One region of the Peribacillus sp. RS7 genome, then DNA from elsewhere that is predicted to be linked to it. Evidence: a T-box and tRNA genes for the amino acid it is inferred to sense, from the RefSeq annotation. Region 1 holds a T-box; the other holds one or more tRNA genes.
What was found. The T-box of region 1 lies ahead of glyQ (glycine--tRNA ligase subunit alpha). A T-box ahead of a tRNA ligase gene usually reads a tRNA of that ligase, here a tRNA-Gly.

Region 1 (15,187 bases):
TACACCAATCTTTCCTAAGCCAAGTGACTCCCCTTTATTCTCCAGTTTATATATATCGTGAGCAACTTCCTCATATGGATGGGCTTTTATCATCGCAGCAAGCACTTTCTTCTCGATATTTTCCGGGAATATCATCTCAACCCGCATTTCAGCTACCGCTTCAAGCTTTCCTTTGGAGCCGATTACCGGTTCACTGCCTTCACCTGGCAGGAAGCGTCCTGTACCTTTTCCAGAAAACGAACACTGGCTGTAATCCCCAATTGCTCCGGCACCTGCCTTACCTAAGGCTTCCCTCACCTTTTGTTCATCTGCCTCCGGAACATATACGACCAATTTTTTTAGGACCGTCTCGTAAGTAGGAACCAATACTTCTGTGTCCTGCAATTGGAGCGCTTCGGCAAGTAAATCATTTACTCCACCCTTAGCTACATCCAGATTGGTATGTGCAGCATAAACAGCGATATCATGTTTGATCAGTTTTTCGATGATCCGGCCTCCAGTAGCCATTGTATCGATTCTTTTCAATGGTCGGTATATAAGCGGGTGATGAGCGATGATTAATTCCACGCCATGTTCTATCGCTTCGTCCACAACCTCTTCCAATACATCAAGGGCAATCATCACTTTAGTAACCGGCTTATTCAGCTGCCCGACATGCAAACCGATAGGATCTCCCTCCATTGCATATTGCTTCGGGGAGAATTGTTCAAACATTTCAATGATTTTGTGACCATTTACTGTCTTCAACCTTTAAGGACCTCCTCAATTACGGAAATTTGGGATTTTAATTCATTGCGTTTCGTTTCCAATCCGCTTCGTCCGCTTTCATCCAATTGTTCGATGATTCTTTCCAAATGTTTTTTCTCAAGCTGCCATTTTTTTATGAAAATGTCACTGAATTGCTTTCTTAAGTAAGGACCGAAAATCAGGCTGGTTTGCATGTTTACACGATAAGGGCGAAGCGGGTCCCCTTTTTCAGCAATTAAGATTTCGTAGATTTTCCCATCTTCCTCAAGGATTTCCTCTCCACTAAGTTCCCAGCCGTTATCGATTAGCCAGCTGCGGACATTCGCTGCACCGACATTAGGCTGAAGGATAAGCCTTTCCGCCTTGCCGAGTTTTCCTTTTCCGCTTTCCAATATACTTGATATTAAAGTGCCTCCCATGCCTGCTATCGTAATGCATGTCGCTTCATCGGGATTCAATACTTCAAGCCCGTCTCCTTTACGTACCTCTATCTTGTCCCCGAGCCCCGTTATGGCCACTTGCTTGCGGGCTGACTGATAGGGCCCTTCTACAACTTCACCGGCTATAGCACTGTCACACAGGCCGTTAGTCACCGCATAGCACGGCAAGTAAGCATGGTCGGACCCTATATCTGCAAGGATACTTCCTTTTGGTATATGTATGGCAACACGTTCTAATCTCATCGATAGTTTCTCATGGTTCATATTTATCAACTCTCTTAATTCAAATAATGTCTTGCATATAATTAGTTTCCCATTCGATTATACCAAGTTCAATCGAAAAATTACAGGAAGGAGAAACATGGGTCTTTCTATCACTGGGCAAAGGGAACCTTCCATCCGGAATCTTCCTTTTTGGAATAAAAGAAAACTGACTCAAAAAGTTCGCCTTCCAACGATTTCTTGAGTCAGTTTCGTGAATTATTTCAGTCCATGAATATATTCGGCCATGGCGTCAATGTTCTGTTCTTCGACTAAGCCTGGTGGCATGGCACCCCGTCCATTAGTGATCACGTCTTTAACCTCATCGACCGACAGTCGATCGCTAACTCCTTTTAGAGCAGGTCCGACACCGCCTTGATAGGCGTTACCATGACAAGAGATACAGTTTTGCTTATAAATGTCCTCAGGTGATGCAGAGGCACTTTCTGTTTCTTCTGTCTTTTCGCCGCCCTCTTTTTCCTTAGCAAGATCTTTGGCATCACCCAAACCTTTAAACGAAAGTAAAAACATAAGTCCAATACCAAAAACCATGATAATAATAAAAGGCATTACTGCATTGCGATTCATAGTATTTCCTCCCCTATGTAGAACCTAAACTTACCATATTTAATATTATATACAAACAGCTATATATTATTTTACTTGAAAAGAGTTTCAAGTAAAAGCCCAAAAATAGAAGATATTATATAATTTCTTAAAATTGTCAAAAACTTATGTATATTTCCAAACAATTTTACTTTTTCTTACATATGTTTCATAATACCCTAAATTCATTATTTAAAACCGTTAGCTCGTCATTGAATTATATTAATAAAAAGTAAAAAGTGACCATTGCTCCCAAGCTTCCCGCCAGGGAGAAATGGAGCAGCTTCAGTTTTTTGCCCATTAAAATCCAGAGTCCGCAATTAATGAACAAGAAAACATAAAGGATGTCCACTTTGCCGGGTGCCATGAATTCCGCCAAACTGACTGTTAATAAAAGCAAGGATAGTGCCATTCCCATCGATGCCATTTGAAAAATGATTTTCCTGCCTATAAAGCGGCGGACCGCCAGTCCAAAGACAATGATTGAAATTGTTGTCATAAGCATTTGCATTCTTATGGGTATTTCAGTAAAATAATTCAAAAATACAATAAATGCAAAAAGAGCCCCAATCAACAGCCCGGAAAGAATGTCCTTTATATCGCTCCCGGTGTTATTAGAATTTGATGGCGGCAGTTCACCTTGACGGTATAATGCAAGCAGGTAATTACAATATTGCTCCGGAAGCATACGACTTTCCTTCCAGGAGTTTATTTCTTTAATGATGATTTTCTTTCTCATCTCATCCATGAATTTCACATCCTTGCGGGCATTTCTTTTTTAACGGATCTTGACCTAAGTTGTGGATACTCAGTTATCGTGTTAAACAGATCTCCATTATATAGATAACTGGATAAATTTTGTTTTTACATGGATAATTTTACATCGGATTGCAAAAAAAAAGCCACTCCCGAACGCTGGGCATTCAAAGAGGGCTCTGTTAAGGGCTTATATATTTTATTCCAAGAAATCTTTCAAGCGTTTGCTGCGGCTTGGATGCCTCAGTTTACGTAACGCCTTCGCTTCGATTTGACGGATACGCTCGCGGGTGACTCCAAACACTTTACCTACCTCTTCAAGTGTCCGAGTGCGGCCATCATCAAGTCCAAAGCGGAGTCTCAAGACGTTCTCTTCACGATCAGTAAGAGTATCCAATACGTCTTCAAGCTGTTCTTTCAATAGTTCATATGCTGCATGTTCCGATGGCGAAGTCGCATCCTGATCTTCAATGAAATCACCTAAATGGGAATCGTCTTCTTCACCTATTGGCGTTTCCAGGGAAACAGGCTCCTGAGCTATTTTCAAGATTTCACGAACTTTTTCAGGAGTTAAGTCCATATCCTCCGCAATTTCTTCCGGAGAAGGTTCACGTCCTAAATCCTGAAGTAGCTGTCTTTGGACACGGATCAATTTATTGATGGTTTCCACCATATGCACCGGTATCCGGATCGTTCTTGCTTGGTCGGCAATGGCACGGGTTATGGCTTGGCGAATCCACCATGTTGCATAGGTACTGAATTTGAATCCCTTGCGGTAATCGAATTTTTCCACCGCTTTGATAAGTCCCATATTACCTTCCTGAATCAAATCAAGGAAAAGCATTCCTCGTCCGACATAGCGCTTGGCAATACTGACAACAAGACGAAGGTTAGCTTCAGCCAAACGGCGTTTCGCTTCTTCATCCCCATCTTCAATTCGAGTAGCCAGAGAAATTTCCTCTTCTGCCGATAAAAGGTCTACCCGTCCAATTTCCTTTAAATACATACGGACCGGGTCATTAATTTTAACGCCGGGAGGAACACTTAAATCATTTAAGTCAAACTCTTCTTCTTTTGCAAGTTTCTTCTCATCAGGATCATCTTCATCATCGTCTTCCTCACCATCCGTGAGTATTTCGACACTGTTTTCTGTTAACACCTCATAGAACTCATCCATTTGATCGGAATCTAACTCAAAACCGCCAATCATTTCTGCGATTTTTTCTAAAGTCAAAGAGCCTCGTTTTTTACCTAGCTCTATTAATTTTTCTTTCACCTGTTCAAGGCTAAATTCATTATCAACTTGTTTGGAACGTGCTGGTTTTTCAGCCATTAGTTCCCCTCCTTCCAGGACTTACACCTAAACGACTACAACATTTTACGCAATTTAATTATTTCCATGGCTATTTGTGCAGCAGTGACATAATCACTTCGTCTCACTGCATCTTTTTCTTCAACTTGTTTTTCTTTTATCTTTAACAACTTTTCATATTTCAACACTTGATTTATACAATCGGTCAGTTCTTTATCGGTAACTTCCTCATTCACTGACATCATTTCTATTTCCGAAACGATCCTTCTCAAGTTTGGATCCGGTAAATAAGTAAGGAAAAAGCTTGTATCCGGTTCGTGTCCATCTTCATAGAACGCATATAAATAGGTGATGATTGCCTGATGTTCGTCTACATGAAAGGCCGTTTGCCCAAGCAGCTGCTGAATTTTAAAAGTCATATCCCTGCTTTTTAGCATATGGGCAATCAACTTCGTTTCAGCATTATGATGAGCAGGCTTTAACTTATGCTCATATTGCAGGGCCATTTTCTTTTGGGCAGCGGGCTGCGGCAGTGTCCCCTTCTTGCGTTCCGTAAAGAACACCTGTCGCTGCTGCTGTTCCAGCGCATCCAATGATAGGGAAAATTCAGAGGATAACTGCCGGAGATAATGATCCCTCTCCACTGCATTGGGCAATCGCGAAATTTCTTTAAGGACTTCTTCGATATATTGAATTCGATCTCCTTCATTATTTACATTTTTCCCTCGACGCAAATAATGCATTTTGAATGCCATGTAGGTTAAACTGGCCCCTATTACTTCAGAAACAAAGCTTTTTTCACCGAATTCCTTTATGTAGTCATCGGGGTCCATCTTATCAGGCATGAGAGCGACTTTCACGGAAAACTCATGGTCCTGAAGCATATTAACTGCACGATTGGCTGCATTCAATCCCGCAGAGTCCGAATCGTAGCAAATAAGTATCTGATCAGTATTTCTTTTTAAAAGCTGGATATGCTGGTCCGTCAGGGCAGTCCCCATTGTAGCGACCGAATTCTCCACACCTGCTCGAACAGCTGAAATGCAATCGGCAAAGCCTTCAAAAATGACTACTTGTTCTTTCTTTCGTATGTGAGGTCTTGCATGATGGAAATTATATAAAGTTTTACTTTTATTAAAGATTGGCGTTTCAGGACTATTCAAATATTTGGGCTCATCGTCCCCCATCGCTCTCCCTGAAAACGCAATCGTATTTCCTTGATGATCCATAATTGGAAACATGACTCTATTTCTGAAACGGTCAAAATATGACTCGTCTTTTTCCCTGTAGATAATAAGCCCTGCCTGCTCCATGTATTCCGCTGGAAAACCACGTTTTAAAAGAAACTTGGACACGAAGTCCCATGAATCCAAAGAGTAGCCAATTTGGAACTTCTCTATCGTCTCTTCAGTAAACCCGCGTTTAAGTAAATATTCGAGGGCATCCTGCCCCTCCTTCGTATTAACGAGGAGATGATGATAAAACTTCCGCAGCAGATCATGGGCTTCAACCATTTGCTGCGATCCTGCGGGCATGTTAGAACGCTTGGAATCCTTATTCAATTCAACATCCAAAGGAACATTTCCTTTTTCAGCTAAAACTTTTGCAGATTCCACAAAGTTGTAGCCTTCTATATCCATCAAGAAGGTAAAAATATTCCCGCCTGCCCCACAACCAAAACAGTGGAAGATTTGTTTTTCCGTTGAAACGGAAAACGAGGGAGAGTTCTCACCATGAAAAGGGCAAAGGCCAAAATAATTGCGTCCTTGCTTCTTCAGCTGGACATACTCCCCAATTAAATCAACAATGTCAACAGCTTCGCGAATTTGGTTAATTTTCTCATCTTCTATACGGCCATTTATCATTTTTCCACCTTGCAATATTGGTGATAGTTTCTAATTCGATACTGTTTCCTAATCCCCTGCAAAGTTCGACAAAGTTTTCAAAAGTTTATTTGTAAAACATGTACGATCTTCCTTTGTGAATGCTTTCGGCCCTTTGGTATGTTTACCCTGCCTGCGGAGTTTCGCCGACTGATAACGCATATCCAAGAGCATGAAAATATTCTCGTCTGTGTATTCTTTTCCCCTTGGGGAAAGAACATAAACGCTTTTAGGAAGCAGGGTCCCAGCCAAACCAATGTCCGCAGTAACGACAATATCACCCTTTTTTACTGAGTTTACTATATAAAGATCTGCCGCTTCTTTGTCTGCATCGACATAAACCCATTTACCTTCAGGGTTATTCATCATATTTTTATATGATGCAACAAAACAGACTTCGACATCGTGCAAACCTGCACAATGAAGGATCTCGTCTTTCACCGGGCATGCATCGGCATCGACGTGTATGGTAGGTTTATTATTCATACCTTCTAATTCTACATCTTTCTGCATAATCCTTTTTCTCCCCTAAACTTTATGAAGATATAGTGATTTTTCAGCATTGGCTCACAAGTGTTCCCTTTAATAGTGCCAACATTATACCTGCTTATTTAAGTGAAAGCGCCTCTTTTGCCTTGAATAGGGCAAGCCCAATTTGAATTATACGGAAGATGTCGAATTATTTTTATGATAAAAACCTTGACATCTCATTAACCTTTAGTTTATTCCTTATTAATTAAGTCTAAACCTTAAGATTACTTTTTTCTCACAATTTTTTATTATAGTCTATTTGTTTAGAAGATGCCAACATTTAAATTCCGATTATGTTTTCATGCAAATCAACGGTTAGCATTTGGAAACCAAGAGGAATTATATGTAATTATTTTCAACTTATTCTTTATATTCCCTTTTTTGACCTTTGCATTAAAATGTGAGCCGACACTTAAAGTGTCTAGCTCACATTTTGTTTGCCTTAATATAAGGGTCAACGATCTTTGTTTTGAAGTATATTGATAATCAAATTGGCTGTTTCTTCAACAGCTTTATTGGTCACATCAATAATTGGACAGTTCAATCTTGATATGATTTTATCAAAGTATGTCAATTCTTCTTTTATACGCTCAACATTTGCGTAAATCGCATGATCATTGAGCCCGAGTGACTTTAATCGTTCTTTGCGAATATGATTCAGCTTTTCCGGACTGATCTTTAGACCAATGCATTTTTCAGGAGGTACCAGGAACAGCTCTTCTGGAGGTTCCACCTCAGGCACTAGAGGTACATTCGCCACCTTATAGCGTTTATGGGCTAAATACTGTGATAATGGTGTTTTTGAAGTGCGTGAGACACCCACAAGGACGATATCAGCACGTAAAATGCCTCGAGGGTCACGTCCATCATCATATTTTACCGCAAATTCAATGGCTTCGACACGCTTGAAATAATCATCATCCAGTTTTCTTACCAGACCAGGCTCATTAAGCGGGCCTTTTGGTGCCCTTTCCTGAAGTATGTCCATGAGCGGCCCTAAAATGTCATAAGCAGACAGGTTTTCTTTTTCGACCTGTGCTTTCATATACGCTCTAATAGCTGGCTTCACAAGGGTGTAAGCAATGATCGCCCCATCCAATTTAGCCAGTGAAATCACTTCATCCACGTTTTGTTCATCTTCAATATACGGGATTCGCTTAATGGAAAAAGCTGATCCCGAGAACTGGCTTGCAGCTGCTTTTGTAACCAATTCCGCTGTTTCCCCTACTGAATCCGATACAACATATATAATAGAACCGTTCATTTTCTCCGTCATTCCTTTTGCAAGCCCCCTAATAGCCTTCATCAGCCAAAGCTACGAATGCTTTCGTTATATTGGTTTTTGTAATTCTTCCAATTACTTCATAGCCTTTTTCTGTGTCTTTGACGACCGGTAATGAGTCGATTTGTTTATCTATCAATTTTTTGGCAACATCAATCAAAAGGTCTTCTTTTGAACACATTGTAATATTGGGCATCCTGGTCATGATGATATTGACTGGAATGGAGTTAAGCTCTTGTTTCCCAATACTTGCACGCAACAAGTCTTTCCTTGATAAGACACCGACAAGCAATGCATGCTTATCGACGACGAACATGGTCCCGACATCTTCTAAAAACATCATGACGATTGCATCATATACGGAAATGCCCTCGTCAACAACGACAGGGATCGATTGGTAGTCTCGTACATAAAGATGGTTAAGGCTGTCGGTCAAAAGCTGTGTTCCTGACCTACCTGTATAGAAATACCCCACCCGCGGCCTGGCATCCAGAAAACCTGCCATCGTTAATATGGCTAGATCTGGACGAAGGGTCGCCCTGGTAAGGTTCAATCTATCGGCAATATGTTCTCCAGTAATCGGTCCGTTCTCTTTTACAATTTGTAAAATATGTTCCTGACGCTTATTCAGTTGGATTATAATCACCACCCCACTGCTTTCGCAGAGTAAAGTAACAAAAGTTATTCATTTAATAATTATATACTAAATTATTTAATAAGGGCATGTTTGTCCTATTTATTGACCATTTATCTTTTTAAGAAATCGGAAACCCTTATTTAAAGTGTTTCCGATTTCCATACACCCTTTCAATTATGAAAGGATAATTTTATTCATGGCAGCAAAGCCTGCAACCAAATCACTGATTTCCTTCATAAGGGATAAACGGTTATTACGGATTGCTTCATCATCTGCCATGACCATTGTATTCTCGAAATATGACTCTATTTCCGTTTGGAGCGAAACAAGCAGTTCAAAGCGCTCATTCTCGTCTTTAGATTCAGTATAACGCATGGCAACTTTTTGGAATTTTTCGTATAGCGTTGTTTCTTGATCATTTTCAAAGGCACTAGGGTCGACCGTCACTTTATTGTCACATTTTACTGCAATGTTCATGACGCGACTCAAAGCTTCCAGGCTTTCTTTAAAGCCTTCTTCGTCTTTTTTAGCATCCAAGACATGTGCCCGTTCCACGATGGAATGGATATAACCGATCTCATTGAACAGAACTGCGTCAATCAAATCGTAACGGATTTGCTGTTCTTGCAACAGGTGTTTGACACGGGCTTTAAAGAATGTGAACATATCCGCTTTAACTTCCTCAAGTTCACGTTTTAAGATGCCTTTTGATTCAAGTCCTTTAAGGCCCAAAACAATAAGCTCCTCTAAAGAGATATTCCATTTCTTCTCAGCTAGAATTTGAACGACACCGCTCGCCTGCCTTCTTAAAGCGTATGGATCCTGGGAACCTGTCGGAATAACGCCAATAGCGAAGAATGAAGCAAGAGTATCAATTTTTTCAGCTAAACTCACAACCGCTCCAATGACTGAAGGCGGCACATTGTCATCTGCATGCCTTGGCATATAGTGTTCATTGATAGCCGCGGCCACTTCCTTGGCTTCTCCTTTTAGGAGCGCATATTTTTCACCCATATACCCTTGCAATTCAGGGAATTCATAAACCATATGACTCACCAAATCGAACTTGGCAATTTCTGCTGTACGAAGCGCCATTTCTTTTTCTGCCTTTAAATTCAAAGCATCAGCAAGGGCACCGGTCACTGCAGTTACCCGGGCAGCTTTCTCGGCCAATGTACCAATTTCTTCATGATAAACGATGCTGTCCAACTTTTTCAAAGCTTCCGAAATCCCTTTTTTCTGATCTTCCTTATAGAAGAATGCTGCATCCGATAGGCGGGCTCGCAAGACTTTTTCATTTCCTTTAGAAACCTTATCCAAATGGCGATCGTCCCCGTTACGTACGGTTACAAAGAAAGCAAGCAGCTTCCCGTCCTGATCTTTAACAGGGAAATAACGTTGGTGTTCCTTCATTGATGTGATTAATACCTCTGCTGGAAGCTCAAGGAATTCTTCCTCAAATTGTCCAAATAACACCGTTGGATACTCTACCAAATTATTCACTTCTTCAAGCAGTTCTTCATCGACTGGGATGATCCAGCCCTTTTCTTGCTCAAGCCCTTTAATCTGATCTAAAATAACTTGTCGGCGTTTATCTGGATCAGCCATTACAAATTGTTCTTTTAACGTTTCTTCGTACTGATCCGGCTGCTCGATGATTGAGCTATCGCCCAAGAAACGGTGTCCCTTTGTTTCACGGCCCGTTTCCACATCAGCGATGCTAAATGGCACTACGTCATTCCCGAATAAGGCAATCAGCCATTTAATCGGACGGACGAAGCGGAGCTCTTGATTGGCCCAGCGCATATTTTTCGGGAACGTCATACCACTGATGATTTCCTGCAGCTCGGATAAAAGCTGAACAGTCTGCTGTCCTTTTATGAATTTATTCACATGGGCATATTCCACACCCTTGAGTTCTTTAAAATAAATATCCTCTGAAGTCATGCCTTGGCCCCTGACGAATCCCAATGCGGCTTTAGACCAGTTACCTTCGCTGTCCACAGCGATTTTCTTAGCCGGTCCTTTTGCTTCTTCTTCGATATCCTTTTGTGATTCTTCCACGTCTTTCACCAATATAGCCAAACGTCTTGGTGTGGAAAAGGCTTCAACCGTTCCGAAATCAATCGCTTTTTCCGTTAGCCATTGCTGCACTTTATCAGACAACTGTTTCATGGATGCTGTCACAAAACGGGCTGGCAGCTCTTCCAATCCAATTTCCAATAACAAATCACGCTTGCTCATTTGTATTCTCCCCTTTCACTTTAAGAATCGGGAAGCCTAATTTTTCCCGCTCTTCATAGAAGGTTTTGGCAACCTTACGCGCTAGGTTACGGCACCGGGCAATATATCCAGTTCTTTCCGTCACCGAGATGGCACCTTTCGCATCCAAAAGGTTGAATGTATGTGAACATTTCAAAACATAATCATATGCAGGATGTACAAGCCCTTCTTCCATTTGGCGATGCGCTTCCTTTTCATACATTGTGAAAAGTTGAAACAGCATATCAAGGTCGGAGGTTTCAAATGTATATTTTGAATGTTCGTATTCCGGCTGTCCAAATATATCCCGAACTGTGAATCCTTCTGTCCATTCTAGGTCAAATACGTTTTCCTTATCTTGAATGTAAGAGGCGAGACGTTCGATCCCGTATGTAATTTCCACGGAAACCGGTTTACATTCAAGGCCACCCACTTGTTGGAAATATGTAAATTGCGTAATTTCCATTCCATCTAGCCAAACTTCCCAACCAAGACCAGCACACCCTAGTGATGGGTTTTCCCAATTGTCCTCCACAAAGCGAATATCATGCTCAAGCGGATTAATCCCCAATGCACGCAGGGAATCCAAATATAACTCTTGGATATTGTCAGGCGAGGGTTTCATGATCACTTGGAACTGATGATGCTGATACAGTCGATTAGGATTCTCACCATAACGACCGTCAGCCGGACGGCGGGATGGCTCCACGTAAGCAACGCTCCATGGCTCAGGTCCAATGGCTCTCAGGAACGTGTATGGGCTCATCGTTCCTGCCCCTTTCTCGACATCATAAGCATTCATTAATATACAGCCTTGTTCAGACCAATGCTTTTGTAACGTTAAAATCATATTTTGAATATTCATCGTACACCTCCAGGTTATTTAAAACGGCTCTTTGAAAATTAAAGGTTCGGAACCCATTCACATTTCGGCAAACAAAAAACTCCCGTCCCTATGCGAAATGCATAGGGACGAGAGTATACCCGCGGTTCCACCCTAATTGCCGTTTATAAAACGGCCTCTTTTCAAAGCAACATGCTCCGGAAACGCCCTTCCCTGTAAATCCATATCCCGGCTTCCACCGTCCCGGGTTCGCTTTTTATGGAGAATGACAGATACTCTTTTCCATCAACGCAATCTTCTTAATTTGATGATTAGAATTTTATACAAACTAGCATGGAATGTCAATAGGTCAGATCCTAAAACATATCTTTCATCGTATCAATCTGTTTCAGGAACTTTTTTGATTTCAAATGCAGACCAGAATATTCCTCATAATAAGCATCGATGATTTTCTGTAGTTCTTTTTTCGTTTCAGGCTTGACGGAAATGTTTCCGAGCCTTGATAAATCGAAATAATAAAAGATCCGCAGCAATTTGACGGCTGCAGGTGAAATTTTATAATGATAAGGGTCTTTCCCTAGACAGCGGTGACAGATAAAGCCCGCTTCCCGAAGCGAAAAGGAGAATTCCCCTTCCGTTTCACCACATACGGCACACTGATTCAGCACTGGGTTAATCCCATTGACGGGCAGCATCTTCATTTCAAAAATGAATTTCAAAACCTCTGCGTCATATTCCTCGTTTATGTAATGCAAGGTTTGCGAAAGCAATTCATACAAATATGGATTCGGTTTCTTATCCTCGACGCTTTTATCAAGCAATTCAACAATATACGAGGCATAAGCAGTGGCAAAAAGATCCTCCCTAATGAAACGGAGTGAATCGACCATTTCGCCTTGCTGAAGACTTCCGAGTCCGGTTGATGTGGTTATAAGAAAATACCCGGAGCAAAAAAGCTGTGTGACGGCAGAAAGCCTGCTGTTAGGTTTACTGGCTCCCCTCGCCATAACGCCAATTTTTCCTAGCTCACGGGTATATATAGTAATGATTTTGTTATTTTCTCCATATGCAGTTCGCCTTATGACAATGCCCTCACATTTTTGGAGCATACCAAGACACCACCCATGCTCGCCAAGACTAACCTATGAAACAGGAAAATCAATTTCTGCTAGCTCATCATTCAATACCAAGTGTCTTTCCTGTCTCTCGACTTCTATCTCCTTAAACAGCAAATAGGTGTCCACATTACCTGTTTCACTAAATAATTCCCAGGTAAAATCCAACATATAAAGCCCACCTTTCATTTTTAACTAGCAATATGAATATCCGACCATATGATTAGCTTGACCGTTTTCCAAACTTTCATGACGCGTAAATTTTGTTAATTAATACTCGCTCTCATTGAAACCATAATCACGAAGCTGGCTGGCTTTGTTACGCCAATCCTTCTGTACCTTTACCCACAGTTCCAAGAAAACTTTCGAGCCCAATAAGTTTTCGATGTCCACTCTGGCACGGCTGCCGACTTCTTTAAGCATTTTCCCTTGCTTTCCGATGACGATGCCTTTTTGTGAATCACGTTCGACAACGATCGTCGCCATGACATTAATTGTATCGCTGTTATCCATTTTTTTAATTGAATCGATGACAACAGCCACTGAATGCGGAATTTCTTCACGTGTCAGGTGCAGCACCTTCTCGCGGACCAATTCGGAAATGATAAAACGTTCCGGGTGATCGGTCACTTGATCGGCTGGATAAAACTGGGGACCTTCAGGCAAGTGTTCCTTGATTTGTGCAAGCAATGTCTCGACGTTATTTCCTTCAAGCGCAGAAATCGGAACGACTGCCGCAAAAGGGTAAAGCTGTTGGTATTTCTCAATGATCGGAAGTAAATCATCTGGATGCATCGCATCGATTTTGTTTACAACCAGGAAAACAGGCGTTTTTACGGATTGAAGTTTTTCGATGATAAACTCATCACCGCGTCCGTACCCTTCAGTCGCATTGATCATGAAGAGAATCAAATCGACTTCTTTCAATGTATTCGTTGCCACTTTCATCATGAAGTCACCAAGCTTATGCTTTGGTTTATGAATGCCGGGTGTATCAATGAAAATCATTTGTGAATCGTTTTGTGTTAGTACACCCTGAACCTTATTTCTTGTAGTTTGCGGTTTATCACTCATAATGGCGATCTTTTGACCGATGACACGATTAAGAAACGTACTTTTTCCAACATTAGGTCGTCCAATAATCGAAATGAAACCAGATTTGTAACCTTTTACTTGTGTATCATCAAATAATTTTTCCATTTAAATCCTCCGGTGAAAAAGCTCCTGGAAGCAATTCCTTTACTGTTAGTTCTTTTATATCCCCATTTAAGTTGGTCAAAACAACCGGCATATCCTGTTCGCACAGTTCTGAAATAACCTGCCTGCACGCCCCGCATGGAGAAACGGGACCATCGGTATCTGCCACGACTGCAAGTTTAGTGAATTTTTTATCGTCATGGGCATAAGCGCTGAATAAAGCGGTCCTTTCGGCGCAATTACACATGCTGTATGCAGCATTTTCTATATTACAACCATGATAGACCTTCCCATCAGCGGTTAAAAGGGCTGCCCCCACTTTAAATTTGGAATAAGGCACATATGCTTTTTCCCTTGCTTTTTTAGCTTCCACAATCAATTCATTCGTATTCAATTCACATCTTCCTTTCAAATTGAGTACCATTCGGCAACCTACAGGCCAAACTTAGGCAAAAAGATAATCAATCCAACTATTATAGAAAATATAGCATATATGAATACAGCTCCGGCTGCAATATCTTTTGCCTGCTTGGCAAGGGGATGGATTTGATCCGTCACCAAGTCAACTACCCTTTCAATCGCTGAATTAACGAGCTCTAACGTAATCGTACCGGCAATGGCTGCCAAAATGAAAAGCCATTCCATCCCATTCAACGAGAAGTACCAGCCAAAGAATACGACGATTGCCGTTAACGCGAAATGAATCTTAATATTGCGTTCCGTTCGAACAGCCTCCAAAATTCCCTGACAGGCAAAAGAGAAACTTTTTAATAGAGGATACCTTTTTTTACCCTTCTCTTGAAAGTCCATATTCTTCCAAGATCTCCTTTTGTTTAGTGAACATCACTTTTTCATCATCTTCATTCATGTGGTCGAATCCCAATAAATGAAGAAAACCATGCAGCGCTAAAAATCCAAGTTCACGGTCAAAAGAATGACCATATTCTTCAGCCTGCTCTTTCGTGCGTTCAATTGAAATGATGATATCGCCTAACATGCGTGGCATTTCCGCCCCGACAATTTCCACTTCATCTTCTCCCATTTCTTCAAGTGCAAAAGAAATGACATCGGTAGCTGAATCTTTGTGACGATATTCTTTATTGATTTCCCGAATTCTCTCATTGTCTACAAATGTAACAGACAGCTCGGTATCTTTTTCAATGTTTTCATTTTTTGCAGCAAATTGCAAAATGCTTTCAACAAGTCGCTGGGCTTCTTCAGTTACTTCGTTCGTTTCATCCATTAAATCGATAGCTAAAATCATTCTTTCACCTTCTGTCCTAATTTATCCGTCTCCGGATATTCAATCCTGGA
Region 2 (15,187 bases), 2.8 Mb from region 1:
ACTAAATGAGATGATCGTGATCGCATTCGGCCACAGTTTTATCGTTTTAAGCTTTTTTAATATGATGAAACTTTATGAAGCACAATCACGAGAAAAGCAAATCAGAAAACAAAATGAACATATGCTGATGCTCATTTCAAATTTATATGAGGAAACGATTCATTTAAAAAAAACATTAAAAAATGCAGAGAATATTACAAAGAAATCGTATGATTTGTATCGTGATTTAAAAGAACTGGAAAAAAGGGAAAAGCAACCTGATGTTCCTGCACAGCAATATAGTCAAAAGGCTTTGCGTATCGCGGGTGAAATGCATGAAGTTAAGAAGGATAATCAACGAATTTTTGCTGGTCTATCTAAATTGATCTCCAATGAGAGTTTTAAAGATTATATGAATGCTGCTGAACTCTTTCATTTAATTATCCGAATTAATGAAAAATATGCCTTATCACTTGGAAAGGATATTCAATTTGAATACTCATTGGATGGAAATAACCATTCACATTATCATGTATATACCGTATTATCTCTTTTCAATAATTTAGTCGCTAATGCAGTGGAAGCAATTAAAGAAAAGGGAATCATTCGTTTAAGTTTGTGTGAAATTTGCGACAATGTAGAATTTAAAGTGGCTGATAATGGACCTGGTATCCCTCAAAAATATCAGACCGTTATATTTAAACCTGGATTCACTTCAAAATATGATCAATACGGAACACCTTCAACAGGGATTGGACTCTCATATGTTAATGAAGTCGTGAAAGAACTGGGGGGGGACATCCTATTTGAAAATAAGCTTAACGGGGCCCTTTTTTCAATAAAGTTACCAATTCATAAGTTGATTCAGAGAGGATGATTTCATGCGTTTTTTTATAACAGATGACGATTGTGCTATACGTTCAAACTTAAGCCAAATCATTGAGAACGAAGATTTAGGAGAAGTGGTGGAGGAAGCGGAAGATGGAAGTTTATTAGAAGGACATATTTTGAATTTAAAACAAATTGATATATTATTCATTGATTTATTAATGCCCATTCGAGATGGCATTGAGACTCTCCGTCATATAAAAAATACATTTAATGGAAAAATAATAATGATTTCACAGGTTGAATCCAAGGAGCTAATTGGTGAAGCATACTCGCTCGGAATTGATTATTATATTACTAAACCAATCAATCGTATTGAAATATTAACGGTCATTCGAAAAGTTATGGAACGTATCCATTTGGAAAGATCGATCACTAATATCCAAGCCTCTTTAAATAGTGTATTGAGTTTTGAACAGCCAAAAGTTGCTAAATCAAATAATTTCAATGAGAACAGTATAAAAGAAGTGGGCGAATTTCTTTTATCGGAATTAGGAATCGTTGGAGAAAATGGGGCAAAAGATTTAATGGAAATGCTTCAATATTTATTTATGTATGAACGGACTTTTACTTTTAAACAGCATTTCCCGACCCTTAAAGATATCTTTGTGGAAATCACAAAGAAAAAGCTCGGAACATCAGCTGTGCAGGCTGATATTAATCGTGAAATAAAAGCTGCCGAACAGCGAATACGCAGAACCATCAACCAATCGCTGAATCATTTTGCTTCGCTCGGTTTAACGGATTTTTCAAATCCAAAGTTTGAAAATTACGCTTCTAAATTTTTTGATTTCACAGTCGTTCGCCAAAAGATGAAAGAACTGCAAAATGATTCTACAATAGTTCTTACTCCTACCCGAGTAAATACAAAAAAGTTTATTCAAGTATTCTTTTTCGAAGCGAAACGCTTGAATCCAGATGAAATAATTAGATATAGATAATCCATGAATAATCACAAAAAAACCACGGAAGTACTCAAAAAGGATAAAATCCCCTGAAAAATTTCAAGGGATTTTAGCTACGTTCTTATTTTTTCAGCAATAAATACATGAAATAAGGAGCACCGATCAATGCAACCATGATACCTGCAGGAATCCCTTCGGGTTCAATAATATTACGGCCTATCGTATCGGCAAGCAACAATAGCCATCCACCGATTAAAATGGCAACTGGAATGAATAATTGATTTCGAGGTCCTACCAATGATTTTGCTATATGCGGAGCCATGAGTCCAATGAATGCAATTCCGCCTGTAACGGAAACGGCAGCTGCGGCCAGTGCGACAGCAGTTATTAGCAATACGATCCGTTCCTTTTCAATCGATACACCCACTCCAATTGCGACCGGTTCACTTAAACCAAGCAGATTCAACCGATTTGCTTTATATAAAGTGAATGGGATAAGGACGATTAACCATGGTAGAACCGCCCAAATGAAGGGCCAATCCGTGCCCCAAATATTCCCCGCCAACCATTTTGCGATGAAATCGACTTTTGCCCGTTCTGCCGATGAAATGAGGACAATCATCAGGCCTGAAAGCGCCATTGAAAAACCAACCCCGATCAGTACTAACCGAACTGGTTCAAGACCGACCCTTCTTTTAAATGAGAGTATATATATTAAACAGGCCGTCAGTAACGCGCCGATAAAAGCGACAAGTGGAATCATATAAACAAATGAACCTGCGTCAATCGGGAAAAACAGAAAGAAAGCGGCAATGGCTACACCAGCTCCTGAGTTGATTCCGATGATTCCGGGATCGGCTAAATCATTGCGTGTGATTCCCTGTAGAATGGCTCCCGACAGTGCAAGGGCCATACCTGCTAAAAGGGTAATGATGATTCTTGGTAATCGGACGGAAAATAATATGAATTCCTCTTTAAACGTCCCTTGCCCGAAAAGCGTAGGAATCAGTCGCCCAAAAGAAAGATTCGAATATCCCGAACACGTCCCAATAATGATCGTAATGATAATGAGTGCGGATAATGCACCTAATATCCATCGCTGTTTTTTGACTAATGCTGACTGGATCATGAAAATGCTTTACCTCCTTTACGCACGATTAGGAGGAAGAAAGGTAAACCTATCATCGCAACAACCGCTACCACAGGCGTTTCATATGGAGAATTGATAGTACGTCCGATCGTATCGGCAAGCAACATGAAAGTGGCCCCTAAAATCGCGGACATAGGCAGGATGAATCGATAATCCGTACCCACGATAGCCCGAACCATATGGGGAACCATTAACCCGATGAATACCATATTCCCAACAAGCGCAACGGCAGCACCAGCCAGGAGAATGATGACTACGAAGAGTACCGCCTTTATTTGTGTTGTCTTTTGACCTAATCCTACCGCCACCTCTTCACTTAAGCTAAGTATGGTGAGCTGTCTGGAAAAGAGAAAGGAGATCAGGATGCCTATTAAAATGAACGGGACGATTACACGAAGCTGATTCCATGATGTTCCGATATTCCCGCCTGCAGTCCACATCGAAACATCTTTTGATACTTTGAAATAAATCCCGACACCTTCCGAAACGGCAAATAGGAATGCAGAGACTGCTGCACCAGCCAATACGATCCGTAAAGGAGAAAATCCTCCCTTTTTCATCGCACCTATCCCGAAAACCATGGTTGCCCCCACAGCGGAACCTATAAAACACGCAGTCATGATCCCTAAGTTATTAGCTGTTGGAATAAATGCCAAAGTAATGGCCAGACCCGCATTGGCTCCTGCCGTCAATCCAAGCAACCCCGGATCGGCAAGTGGATTCCTAGTCATCCCCTGCATGATGGCACCAGAAACGGCAAGTGCTGCACCAACAAAGATTGCCCCCACTTCACGAGGGAACCGGATTTCCCGAATGATTGAAATCTTTTCACCGGTAGCATTTGATGTCAGTGCTTGCCAGACATCTCTTACGGTAACATCAGCCGCACCAAATGCCATGGAAATAATGAACATGCCTATGAATACAGCAATCCCTATCATCAGTTTACATATAAATGGGATGAAACGTTGATTTTCATTAGTCATCTGTCTCTCTCATCTCTTTTTTTATAGAATAAAAGGAGAGGAATTGGAATCCCTCTCCCTCGCTGTATTATTTTCCAAGAAAACTTTTTGAAAAGAAGTCTAATTGGTATTCTAATGTTATAGGATCATTGAAGTAGAATTCTTTCGCATTAGCTTCAAAGAGTTGATTGTTTTTTACAGCAGGAATGTTTTTATACGTATCTGTTTGTTGGAATGAATTGTCCTCATCTTTATTATTACTCAAAATCACATAATCACCAGCATAGTCTGCCAGAACTTCTAAAGATAAAGCGAAGTAACCATCTTTCAACGCCGCTTCTTTTACTTTTTCAGGCATGGCCAATTTCATTTCCTGATAAAGGATTTCCGTTCCACGACCCCAATTATCGCCAAATACATAGAACTGTTTGTCAAACTTTTCGAATACCGAAACGGTAGTATCTTCACCGATTTTAGCTTTAATGTCTTCACCGGTCGCTTTTGCACGTTTTTTGAAATCATCCACCCAAGTTTGGGCTTCTTTTTCTTTATTCAAAAGCTTACCAATTTCTATGTGCTGTGTTAAATAGTCCACTTTTCCGTATGTATACGTTACGGTTGGGGCAATTTCACTTAACTTATCGACATTTTTAATCGTTGATAAACCAATGATTAAATCCGGATCCAACTCGATGATCTTTTCCAGGTTTTCGTCCGTCACTTCTTCGACATCTTTTAATTCTTTAAAATTCGGGTTCATTTTAGACCAGGAATCAACCCCTACAAGGTTAACATCCAAAGCCATTACGTTACCTGCGAAAGTAGATAGAACGACAACACGCTTTGGATCTGCCGGAACTTCAACAGGGCCATTTTCAGATTGGTAAGTGATGGTTCCTGATTTTTCCTTTTTGGAAGTGGAGCTTTTTTCTTTTTCGGTTGCCTCGTTACCACAAGCACTAATAATTAACACTAACAGCAGTATAAATGGGATCATTATCTTTTTCATTTGTTGTCAAATCTCCTTTTAGTAAATTGTATGTACTGCACATTGGTTTGTTCGTTCGTTGATCTCGTCCGATAACCGCATCAATATGGAAGACTTCCTTTAACACTTCATGAGTGATGACTTCTTCACAATCTCCCGCTTTGACTATTTCCCCGTCTTTTAAGGCAATGATATAGTCGGCAAAGCGAGCAGCTTGGTTTAAATCATGAAGAACCATGACAATCGTACGTTCCTGTTCTACATTCAGCCTCTGTAAGAGTTCTAAAACCTCTAGCTGATGCGCCATATCCAAATAGGTGGTCGGCTCATCAAGGAAGATGATTTCCGTTTCCTGGGCAAGGGCCATGGCAATCCAAACACGCTGGCGCTGACCTCCTGAGAGAGCATCCACCGGACGGAACTTAAAGTCTTTCGTGCCGGTCACTTCAAGTGCCCAATCAATCACATCATAGTCTTTTTGGGTTAGACGCCCAAAACCTTTTTGATAGGGAAAGCGCCCATATGATACGAGCTCGCCAACTGTCAATCCGCTTGCACTCTCGGGTGTCTGCGGAAGTATGGCCATTTTTCTTGCAAGGATCTTAGTGCTCTCTTTTGAGATATTCATCCCATCTAAAACAACCATACCTGATTGATTTGGAATGATCCGGGTGGTCGCTTTCAAAAGTGTGGATTTCCCACATCCATTTGAACCGATGATCGTTGTGATTTTTTTATCTGGAATTTCCACACTGAGATCTTTTACAATCAAACGTTCACCATAACCAATATTTAAATTCTCTGTATATAGGCGAACCATTTTTTAACCTCCATTTATTGAAAAATAGGTAAGTAAAAACTTAAATGAAAATGATTATCATTATCCATTACTTATTTACTATAATTCTATCTAAATATATTGTCAATAGTTATTTCATGGGTATATAAGGAGCAATTCTGATAGGATTATTGAGCTGAACCCGTTTTTAGCGACAAATGAAAACAATAAAGATCCCGGAAATATTTCCGGGATCTTTATTGTTTGGCTCATGTTCAGGATTTTGGTAAATGTCCCTTATGGGAACGGAAAGAATACTCCTAAAAGGTCATTTCATCGATCAATGTTTCTTAAACCCTTGCTTCTCCACATAATCTTTCATGTATAACCTGCTTTTCTTTCCAAGCATGGCAGCCATTTGCTCGGTCCAGGTGTCTTTTCGTTTACCTTTAGTCCGACGCTCGTAATAACTCGAGATCGTTTCATTATACTCTTCAAGCTGTCCGAGGTATTCCTGCTTATCCTCCTGATATCCATTTTCATGATAGATATTGGACTGCGGCAAACGCGGCTTTTTATCAGAACGGTTTTTCGGATATCCGACCACTAGGGCGAATAACGGAATGACCCGATGAGGTATATTCAAAATCTCTGACACTTCCGGGAGATTATTGCGGATCCCGCCGATATAGCAAATGCCAAGATCCATCGATTCTGCGGCCAGCGCTGCATTTTGAGCCGCTAGAGCAGCATCAATACAGGCAACCATGAATTTCTCCGTACTTTCAATCGATTCAGTCAGGTCCGTGTTTTCCATTTCGGAAACCATATCCTGACGATATAAATCAGCACAAAAGACGAATAGATGCCCATTCTTCTCTACATAAGATTGTGGTCCAGCAAGTTCAGCAAGCTTGGCTTTCTTTTCCGGATCTGATACCCCTATGATTGAATACGCTTGAATGTAACTTGAAGTCGATGCAGCCTGGGCACATTCCACAATCGTATTGATTTGCTCCTCAGACAATAGCTTGTCCTCAAAAGAACGAATGGAACGGTGATCTAAAATCTTCTCAATAATATGATTCAAAGCTCCCACCCCTATTCAATATGTAAAATGAAACAACCATCATCGGGGCTGAATCTACCCCGATGACAGTATGCAGTAATGAAACTCAATCTTTTGTTTTCAAATCCAATTCACGGTAATTTTGCTGTCTCAATGCTTCATAAACCAAGATGGCAGCCGTGTTCGAAAGATTAAGGGAACGTACTTTATCCGTCATTGGAATCCTTAGGCACCTATCCATATTTTCCTGGATCAGCTCTTTCGGGAGACCTGTCGTTTCACGGCCAAAAATGAAGTATATCTCACTGTCTTGATCACTGTAATCGAAGCTGGAATGCGGCTGCTCCCCGAATTTCGTTAAGTAATAAAATTCACCGCCGGCATTCTTTTCATAGAACTCTTCCAACGAATCATAATAATGAATCTTTACATTCTCCCAGTAATCGAGCCCGGCCCTTTTGAGCTGTTTGTCATCCGTTGAGAAACCGAGCGGACGAATGAGATGTAAAGACGTATCCGTCCCTGCACATGTTCTTGCGATATTGCCTGTATTTGCTGGAATCTGTGGTTGATATAAAACTACATGTATTGACACTTCATTTTCACCTCTAGTTTAAACTTCACCTTAATTATAGCATTAAACAAAAAAGACTAAAAACCAATCACCTTCCATCCAACATCGCAAAGAATTTATAAACGATATTCGGTGTATACCTAGTCGAATCCTCATACGTCCAATACCGGTGACGGCTGTTCATCGTATGGGCATTCACAAGCGGCATCCCATCCTGATCCTTCGCCGTTACGATCAAGTTATGATCAAACCGCCCATCCCCTTCGAAATCTATACAGAGGATATCACCCAAATTCAATTCCTTGGCCGTCTTCACCTGCTTTGTCCTGATGGCATTCCCGGCTTTAAGCAGATGATATAAAGAATGGGCCGTCGTCCATGTGTAACTCCAGCTTTTCCCTCTTATCCACCAGCCCTTATTTTTGTTCGGCGCCCCCCACATCGGGATTCCTCCCGCATGTAAACATTGTGAAATGTAATTCGTACAATCATCAGTGAATTTATTATAAGCAGGATTGAATTCGTTCCACCAACGCTCGGCATATTGGACGGCCTTCATCCGATCGTACTTATATGCGAGACGATCTGCATTTGGTTCAGATTCTGGCGGTACCTCTTCCGTTTCAATGGTGGGAAACAGCTCACGTTCATCCACTATATACCCATTTCGAAACCGAGCCTCCCGTTCTTCCATTTCTTCTTCTATATAAAATGAATCCTCCTGTTTCAATAAATATTGCAGGTGCACATGATAAGTCAGGACAGTATCCATGTCTTCCTTTCTCTTCGAATGAACCTTGCCAGCAGCATTCACCCGAACAATTTCCGCAGCACGGTTCCTCATCAAATCCTTTTTCAGATGTAACTTCCTTTCACTCCGTTCCTGATTATCGGAAGTATAAAACTCCACTCTTTCTTGTAAAAGGCGTTGCAATTGATTCCTCAAGTTCATGCCCTCCTTCTTACCATCTATGCTAATGTGTATGTATAAGGGCATGGACAAAAACACAACTTCATAAAATGTAGGGTTTCAACCCTTTCGAATCTTATAAATATTATAGAAGGTTTCCTTGAAGGAACTCGGAATATCTTAAGCAAAAAAGCAGCCCCGTTAATATTAACGGGGCTGCTACGTCTTACATATCATTTTGTTTCCAAGGTAAACCGAAGTCCTTTTTCTATTTCCGCCAGTACCTCTTCATCCGTTTCCTTCATTCGTGCTTCTTCCAGTATGGAAACGGCCTGCTCCCGACCAATTTTACCAACTGCCCAGGCTGCCGTTCCCCGTATGACGGGCCGCGGATCATCCTTCATGACCTGGATCAATTCAGGCAATGCCGTTTCATCTTTGAAGTGGGCCAATGCTAAAATGGCATTTCGTTGGATTGGTTTTTTACCGCGCCAAGAGCCAGATACATGGCCGTATGTCTCTTTGAATTCCCGATTTGAAATCGTAAGCAGAGGTTTCAACAGCGGTTTCGCTAACTCGGGGTCGGGTTCCATCTCTTCATGAAGATGAAAATCCATTCCTTTGTTTTTGGGGCATACGGTCTGACATGTATCACATCCATACAAACGATTGCCTATTTTCGTCCTGAACTCATCCGGTAGGAAACCCTTTGTCTGCGTTAAGAACGCAATGCAACGCTTGGAATTCAGCTGACCACCCTGAACGAGCGCACCTGTCGGGCAAACATCGACACATTTATTGCATGTCCCGCATTGATCTTCCATCGGTTGATCCGGTTCAAATGGCAGGTTGGTGATCATGTCTCCCAAGTAGACATAAGACCCGTATTCCGGAGTGATGATCATACTGTTTTTTGCACTCCAGCCAATTCCTGCCCGCTCAGCAACAGCCCGATCTGATAATTCTCCCGTATCAACCATTGACTTCGCCACTGCCCCCGGCACTTTATCTTTAATGAAATCCTCAAGTAACTGCAATTTATTCCGAAGGACGGTATGGTAATCCGTTCCCCACGAAGCCCGACAAAAAATCCCGCGCCGCTCACCTTTTGTACTTTGCGGAGCATCCTTCAATTTCGAAGGATACGCAAGCGCAATCGAAATGATGGATTGCGGTTTATCGAATATCAATTCAGGCCTGACCCTTTTTTCTATATCTGCTTCTTCAAACCCTGACTGATAATCCAGTTCCTGTTGACGTACCAGCCGACCTTTCAATTCGGTAAACGCCGTGGCCGATGTAAACCCGATTTTATCGATGCCGATCTCTTTACTATATAAAATCACTTCTTGCTTGAATGTATTCATATCCATATTAATCACCTACGTTCATTCAGTATTCCCATCGAAGCTTGTATTCATTTCAAACCATTGCTATCTATGATAAACTAATTCCAATCATTTTTGGAGGTGTAACGTCTTGGAAATTACCATATCGGCTAATCTTAGCAGCAAAATCCCTGAATTCAAAGTTGGGATCATTACATATGAAAACATCGAAGTAGGTCCCTCCCCGCAAATGGTGAAAGGAAGACTTCAATTATTTCAGGAGGCTCTTTTTTTCGACCTTGAAGAAAAGGAGTTGACCGACTTTTCCGGCATTAAAGAGTGGCGAGAGATTTTCAAGACCACAGGAACCAACCCGTCACGGTATCGCCCATCCGTGGAAGCCCTTTACCGCCGCGTTAAAAAACAGAATTACTTGACACCCATCCATTCAGCCATCGATTTGAATAACTTCTTCTCCCTTTTATATGAAGTTCCTATCGGCATTTATGATGCGGATAAATTAGCGGGTGACATCTCGATTAAGATTGGCGAGGGAACAGATGGTTATGACGGTTTGAACGGCCGCTTGAATTCCATGGAAAATATGATTACATCAGCCGATCATGATGGAGCATTCGGAAGTCCATACGTTGATTCAGAACGAACGAAAGTCACCGAAGAGACGAAAAGGGCCATCCAAATCATTTATTTACAACCCAAGACTCCAATCACTGAAGCCCATCAGCTAACGAAATCTTTGATGGACATGTTCCTTGAAATCCACGGTGGTGAAGGGACTTACTCGATTGTAGAAGGATAATCAAAATTGAACGGAACCCTTTCCACAATCGGAAGGGGTCTTTTCATAATTTCCAAGGAACTAACTAGTATCCTTTTATTAACCCTCTCGTCCCCGAAAAAGGAGTATTATGATTCCTGAATGGAAGAGCATATAAGAATGATTGAAATAGCTACTTGAAATTAATTTCATACCATTACCAAATAAGAAAAAATGAGCAGCAATAAAAAAATATGCACGTTTTTTTTATTGCTGCTCATTTTGTTAACCATTACTATAATAGTTTTCATTACCTCTTTTGACCAATTGGGTTGTTTCACTTGGCCAATCGGGCCAAATTCAGACATATAAGGTTTAATATCCAATACTGGCGTTCCATTGGGCTAAAGATAACTGTGTCCCCAAAGCCCTCACAGTTATCTTTAGCCTAGGCATCCAAGAAATCGAACTGATTGGCCAAAGGTAGGTATCTTTTCTCAAAGGGCCAAAGCAAGGCCAAATCAGCTTGGTGTATCAAGATGTGAATTGTTAAAAGTAGAGGGTTTTGGATGCCATTGGCATTGAACTGAATTTTGTCAGGTTCCACTTTATTCATATAAAATATGACTTCAATATGTGAAAATTGTTCTAATCCAAACAGGCAATCTTCTTTGAATTTGGATCCATCCATAATTATCTCGGAAATCACTTCTCCCCAATAATCATCTTCCAAATTAACTCTATTATTTTGGATTAAACCTATTGGTTCTAAAAGTAGTGACATTTTCGCTTCCCCCTCCATATTCACAATTCAAAATGGATCCATTGAACAAACTTCCCGAAATTCTCCTCTAACCATTAAAGGATCAGGATTTACGCGAAAACATGAAATATATTTACTCTCATTATCAATACTACAAGATTGGGTAATCGCATTACAAATATTCCCTTAAATACCTTTTATTCAATAAGCACCGTCTCAATAAACGTTTATTTGGACAAAAAAAGCACACTCTTGTTCAAACTGATTCTACTACCGTAGTTAATCACTTTGAACAAGAGTGTGCTGCATCAAAATAGCCCCCCCTTCTGGATACAGGTAATTTTGGACAATAAAAAAATTCCACTGTAAACAGTAGAATCCTAGTTATAATATTTAAACGCAAAGCTTCGTTCTCCAGGTAACGAAACCCTACGTTATGAGTATGTATTGGAGCGGGTGAAGGGAATCGAACCCTCATCATCAGCTTGGAAGGCTGAGGTTTTACCACTAAACTACACCCGCATAATCCTTGTAGAACTTTGTCGAATTACCAACAAAATTTATTATATAGTTTAATCTAAAAAAATGCAATAGTTCTTTTTAAAAAAATTTAAATTAATGGATTGTAACGATAATATATTCATTCACTTTAGTAAAGATGTTAAAAAGTCCCCTGATTCAGAGAACTTTTTCATCCTATATTATGTTATGACCATATGACTTCCATTAACCGCGGATAAACCTGCTGTGCCGTCTCAAGCAGCATGATTAACTTCCTGAACGCGAGATCCGGTACGATATCCCCCTCGATGGAGGATGAATACCTAATGGAAATCGTCCCATTTTCTTCATAAAGCTTTGAATACCTAAAATTAGCATTATATTCATTCAACAGTGTATGTACATCCTGCTTCTTATCAGGATTCTTCAACTCGGCGACATTAAAGCAAAATAAGTCCGCCACATTTTCATCTTCATTGAATGCAAATACTAAAAGGACCTTCCACCCGTCCTTTAACTTTTGCTCAGCTCTAAAAAAGGTGGTGCCATCTTCATTCAACTCATTCATATAGATTTTCTCACTAGTTAAAAAATCACGAAATTTAGCAACGTTTGACATGGTTCATCACCTTTCTCTATGTATTTACATTTTATAATGAAAATTGCCATTTTTACAGAGTTTTCTACAAACATTCCAATTTCATCCTTTTCACACAAGAGTGAACCACTCCATTTAACGAATGGTTCAAAAAAGGGCTCCTCGAATAGATAAGATTGATGCCATATGCTTCTCCGCTAAAAATGCTTTCTGAAAATCCAAAATCCCCTGGATATTTCAAGAGATTCTTTGATCGACCTATATCTGCCGTTATCGCCATGGTTTCAAAAACTTACTGCAATTGAGCGAGCTCCCCCTCTTAAGGTACTGGCCGATCAGAGAAACTCAACCCGGCATTATATCTTTAACTTGAAAAGGAAAACGGCCTTTCCCCGATTGAATATCGAAAAAAGGCCGCTTTTATTATAAGCTGCTTAGGAATCACAACAAAGGCCTGCCTCCGACGTATTTCCATAAACCTTATAGTTTAGCGAATTCAGGTTCCGCTACTTTTACAAGCTGTTTACCGAGGTTCGTTCCTTTAAACAAACCTAAAAATGCATCTGGTACGTTTTCAAACCCTTCAATAATCGTTTCCTCATACTTCAGCTTTCCTTCTTGGAGCCATTTTCCTAAATCCGTCGCACCCTCTTGGAATCTATCGGCATAATTTCCAACTGTGAAACCTTTCATAAGTGCACTCGTTTTGATCATCGCCGATTGCAGACGCGGTCCTAGATCTTTCCCTTCTGCATTATACGAGGAAATCGCTCCGCATAATGGAATTCGGGCATTCGCATTCAACAGTGTGAAAACAGCATCGGACACCTCGCCGCCCACATTATCGAAATAAACATCCACTCCATCGGGAACAGCTTTAGCTAAATCTGTCGCAAAACTATCCTTTTTATAATTTACGGCACTATCAAATCCGAGCTCTTTCGTTAAGTACTCAAGTTTTTCATCTGAACCAGCGATGCCAACAACCTTCGCACCTTTAATCTTAGCGATTTGTCCAACTACTGAACCAACAGCACCAGCTGCCCCGGAAACCACTACAGTTTCACCTTCTTGAGGTTTACCAATATCAAGCAAACCAAAGTAAGCAGTTAAACCGGTCATTCCAAGAATCCCTAAATGAGTTGTGACCGGAGCCACCTTGGGATCAATCACGTTGATTTCCTTTTCAGTGACAACTGTATATTCTGCCCAGTCGATATTCCCAACAACGACATCCCCTTGTTTGAAGGAATTCGATTTGGACTCTACAACTTCAGCAACAACGCCACCCGTGATGACCTTATTCAATTCAAATGGAGCAATATATGATTTGGTATCTTGCATTCTGCCACGCATATAGGGATCGACAGATAAATATAGTGTACGTACTAAAATTTCATTAGCCTTTGGTGTGGGAACTTCACTCTCAACAAAGTTAAAATCCCCTTTCGAAGGCATACCTTTTGGACGGTTTGCCAGGGTGATTATTTGTTGTTTGGTTTGTGTCATCATTCGTTCCTCCTTGGTTTTGAATACGTAATTTCGAAAAGAAGCGTATCACTGATGAAGTTCGCAGGTCAAAGAATATGATATGACTGTCTATTGCTTCCATAACACTCTTTATGTAGCCTTTAATGGATATCCTAAACTTGCTATGACCTATTATGTCCCATGTTTTTCATTCATATAAAGGTCATGAGCATAATGGCTGAATGAACAAAGGCATGGTTAATAACCTTTGAGCAAATAAGAAGACCGTTTATTTTTGGTCTACATTATATAACATACTGTCCATATTTTAGAGTGACCGTAAAATGAAACAAGAATTATGGATCAGTCAGGGATATATTCCTGATTAAACTTGGATGACATAGAGAGCTGCTTCTCACATACGGAATTCTACAATACATGGATCTCTTCCAAGAAAAATTCAACGGCCTTTTCCCTATTGAATACTGAGAAAAGGCCGCAGCTTGAAATACTCTTTTTTATTGTACACTTGACAGGGGTACCGCCCCTTCTTCTTATGAACTGGTTTAAGAAACTAACTCGTGGATAGTCTACATCAATTTTGAAATGAACATTGTTGCAATTCCAAAGTAAATAAGTAACGAGAGTATGTCATTTAGTGTTGTAATTAATGGACCGGAAGCAACTGCAGGATCGATGTTGAATTTATATAATATCAGAGGAATAATGGTCCCAGCTAAAGTCCCAATAATCAGAGTCATGACTAATGAACTTCCAACCACTAATCCCAGAACGGGATTTCCCTGCCAAACATAAGCTATGATGGAAATTAAAATTCCACAGGTAACACCTATTATCAATCCAACTTTAAGCTCTCGTATAATAAGTCTGGTAACTACTCCCTTATCCGTGTCACTAGTAATCAGGCCTCTTACAACAACAGCTAAAGATTGAGTACCTGTATTTCCAGTCATCCCAGCAATCATCGGCATAAAGAAGGCAAGTGCAACAACTTTGGACAATGTTTCTTCAAAGCCGCTTATAATGGTTCCAGACACTAATCCGATAAATAAAAGTAAAATAAGCCAGGGTAGTCGACGATATGCGGCCACGTGCGCCTTCGTGTCAAAATCTATGGATTTACCAGATGCCGAGAGTTTTTCAATATCTTCATTCGCTTCCTTAATGACAACATCAATGATGTCATCAACGGTTACAATTCCTAATAACTCATTATTTTTTTCAACAACAGGAATCGCTAAAAAATCATAACGCTCAATAACACCGGCTACCTCTTCTTGATCTTCATAAGCAAATACGGAGATAACCCGGCTGTACATAATATCTTGAATTTTTTCAGATTCATCATTTATTATTAAATCCCGATATGAGACAACACCCACTAATTTTTTATCGTTATCTATTACATAAAGATAGTTAATCGTTTCCGAAAACTCCGCAAAGATTTTAAGCTTTTCAACTGATTCACGAACCGTATAATGTTGGGGGATCCATACAAAACGGTTCGTCATAATTCGTCCTG

Region 2: it encodes a tRNA-Gly, which carries the amino acid that the T-box ahead of glyQ (glycine--tRNA ligase subunit alpha) is inferred to sense. The anticodon was not compared.

What each region holds. Positions count from the first base shown of each region.
Region 1 covers NZ_CP168135.1:201,136-216,322, forward strand. The annotation lists gene ACDZ29_RS01125 (Nif3-like dinuclear metal center hexameric protein) at 1-747, opposite strand, end outside; gene ACDZ29_RS01130 (tRNA (adenine(22)-N(1))-methyltransferase TrmK) at 744-1,451, opposite strand; gene cccA (cytochrome c550) at 1,668-2,036, opposite strand; gene ACDZ29_RS01140 (hypothetical protein) at 2,272-2,802, opposite strand; gene rpoD (RNA polymerase sigma factor RpoD) at 3,010-4,143, opposite strand; gene dnaG (DNA primase) at 4,179-5,984, opposite strand; gene ACDZ29_RS01155 (YaiI/YqxD family protein) at 6,036-6,491, opposite strand; gene ACDZ29_RS01160 (pyruvate, water dikinase regulatory protein) at 6,991-7,842, opposite strand; gene ACDZ29_RS01165 (helix-turn-helix transcriptional regulator) at 7,829-8,467, opposite strand; gene glyS (glycine--tRNA ligase subunit beta) at 8,630-10,699, opposite strand; gene glyQ (glycine--tRNA ligase subunit alpha) at 10,686-11,582, opposite strand; T-box leader at 11,683-11,859, opposite strand; gene recO (DNA repair protein RecO) at 11,918-12,670, opposite strand; gene ACDZ29_RS01185 (YqzL family protein) at 12,704-12,847, opposite strand; gene era (GTPase Era) at 12,947-13,876, opposite strand; gene cdd (cytidine deaminase) at 13,860-14,267, opposite strand; gene ACDZ29_RS01200 (diacylglycerol kinase family protein) at 14,306-14,683, opposite strand; gene ybeY (rRNA maturation RNase YbeY) at 14,661-15,137, opposite strand; gene ACDZ29_RS01210 (HD family phosphohydrolase) at 15,134-15,187, opposite strand, start outside.
Region 2 covers NZ_CP168135.1:3,017,507-3,032,693, reverse strand. The annotation lists gene ACDZ29_RS15240 (sensor histidine kinase) at 1-856, shown strand, start outside; gene ACDZ29_RS15235 (response regulator) at 861-1,808, shown strand; gene ACDZ29_RS15230 (iron ABC transporter permease) at 1,894-2,841, opposite strand; gene ACDZ29_RS15225 (iron ABC transporter permease) at 2,898-3,908, opposite strand; gene ACDZ29_RS15220 (iron-hydroxamate ABC transporter substrate-binding protein) at 3,976-4,896, opposite strand; gene ACDZ29_RS15215 (ABC transporter ATP-binding protein) at 4,847-5,695, opposite strand; gene nfsA (oxygen-insensitive NADPH nitroreductase) at 5,994-6,743, opposite strand; gene trmL (tRNA (uridine(34)/cytosine(34)/5-carboxymethylaminomethyluridine(34)-2'-O)-methyltransferase TrmL) at 6,829-7,317, opposite strand; gene ACDZ29_RS15200 (amidase domain-containing protein) at 7,385-8,242, opposite strand; gene queG (tRNA epoxyqueuosine(34) reductase QueG) at 8,440-9,579, opposite strand; gene ACDZ29_RS15190 (B3/4 domain-containing protein) at 9,686-10,354, shown strand; gene ACDZ29_RS15185 (hypothetical protein) at 10,802-10,897, shown strand; tRNA gene ACDZ29_RS15180 (tRNA-Gly) at 11,524-11,597, opposite strand; gene ACDZ29_RS15175 (YbjN domain-containing protein) at 11,782-12,195, opposite strand; gene ACDZ29_RS15170 (NADP-dependent oxidoreductase) at 12,655-13,683, opposite strand; gene mgtE (magnesium transporter) at 14,235-15,187, opposite strand, start outside.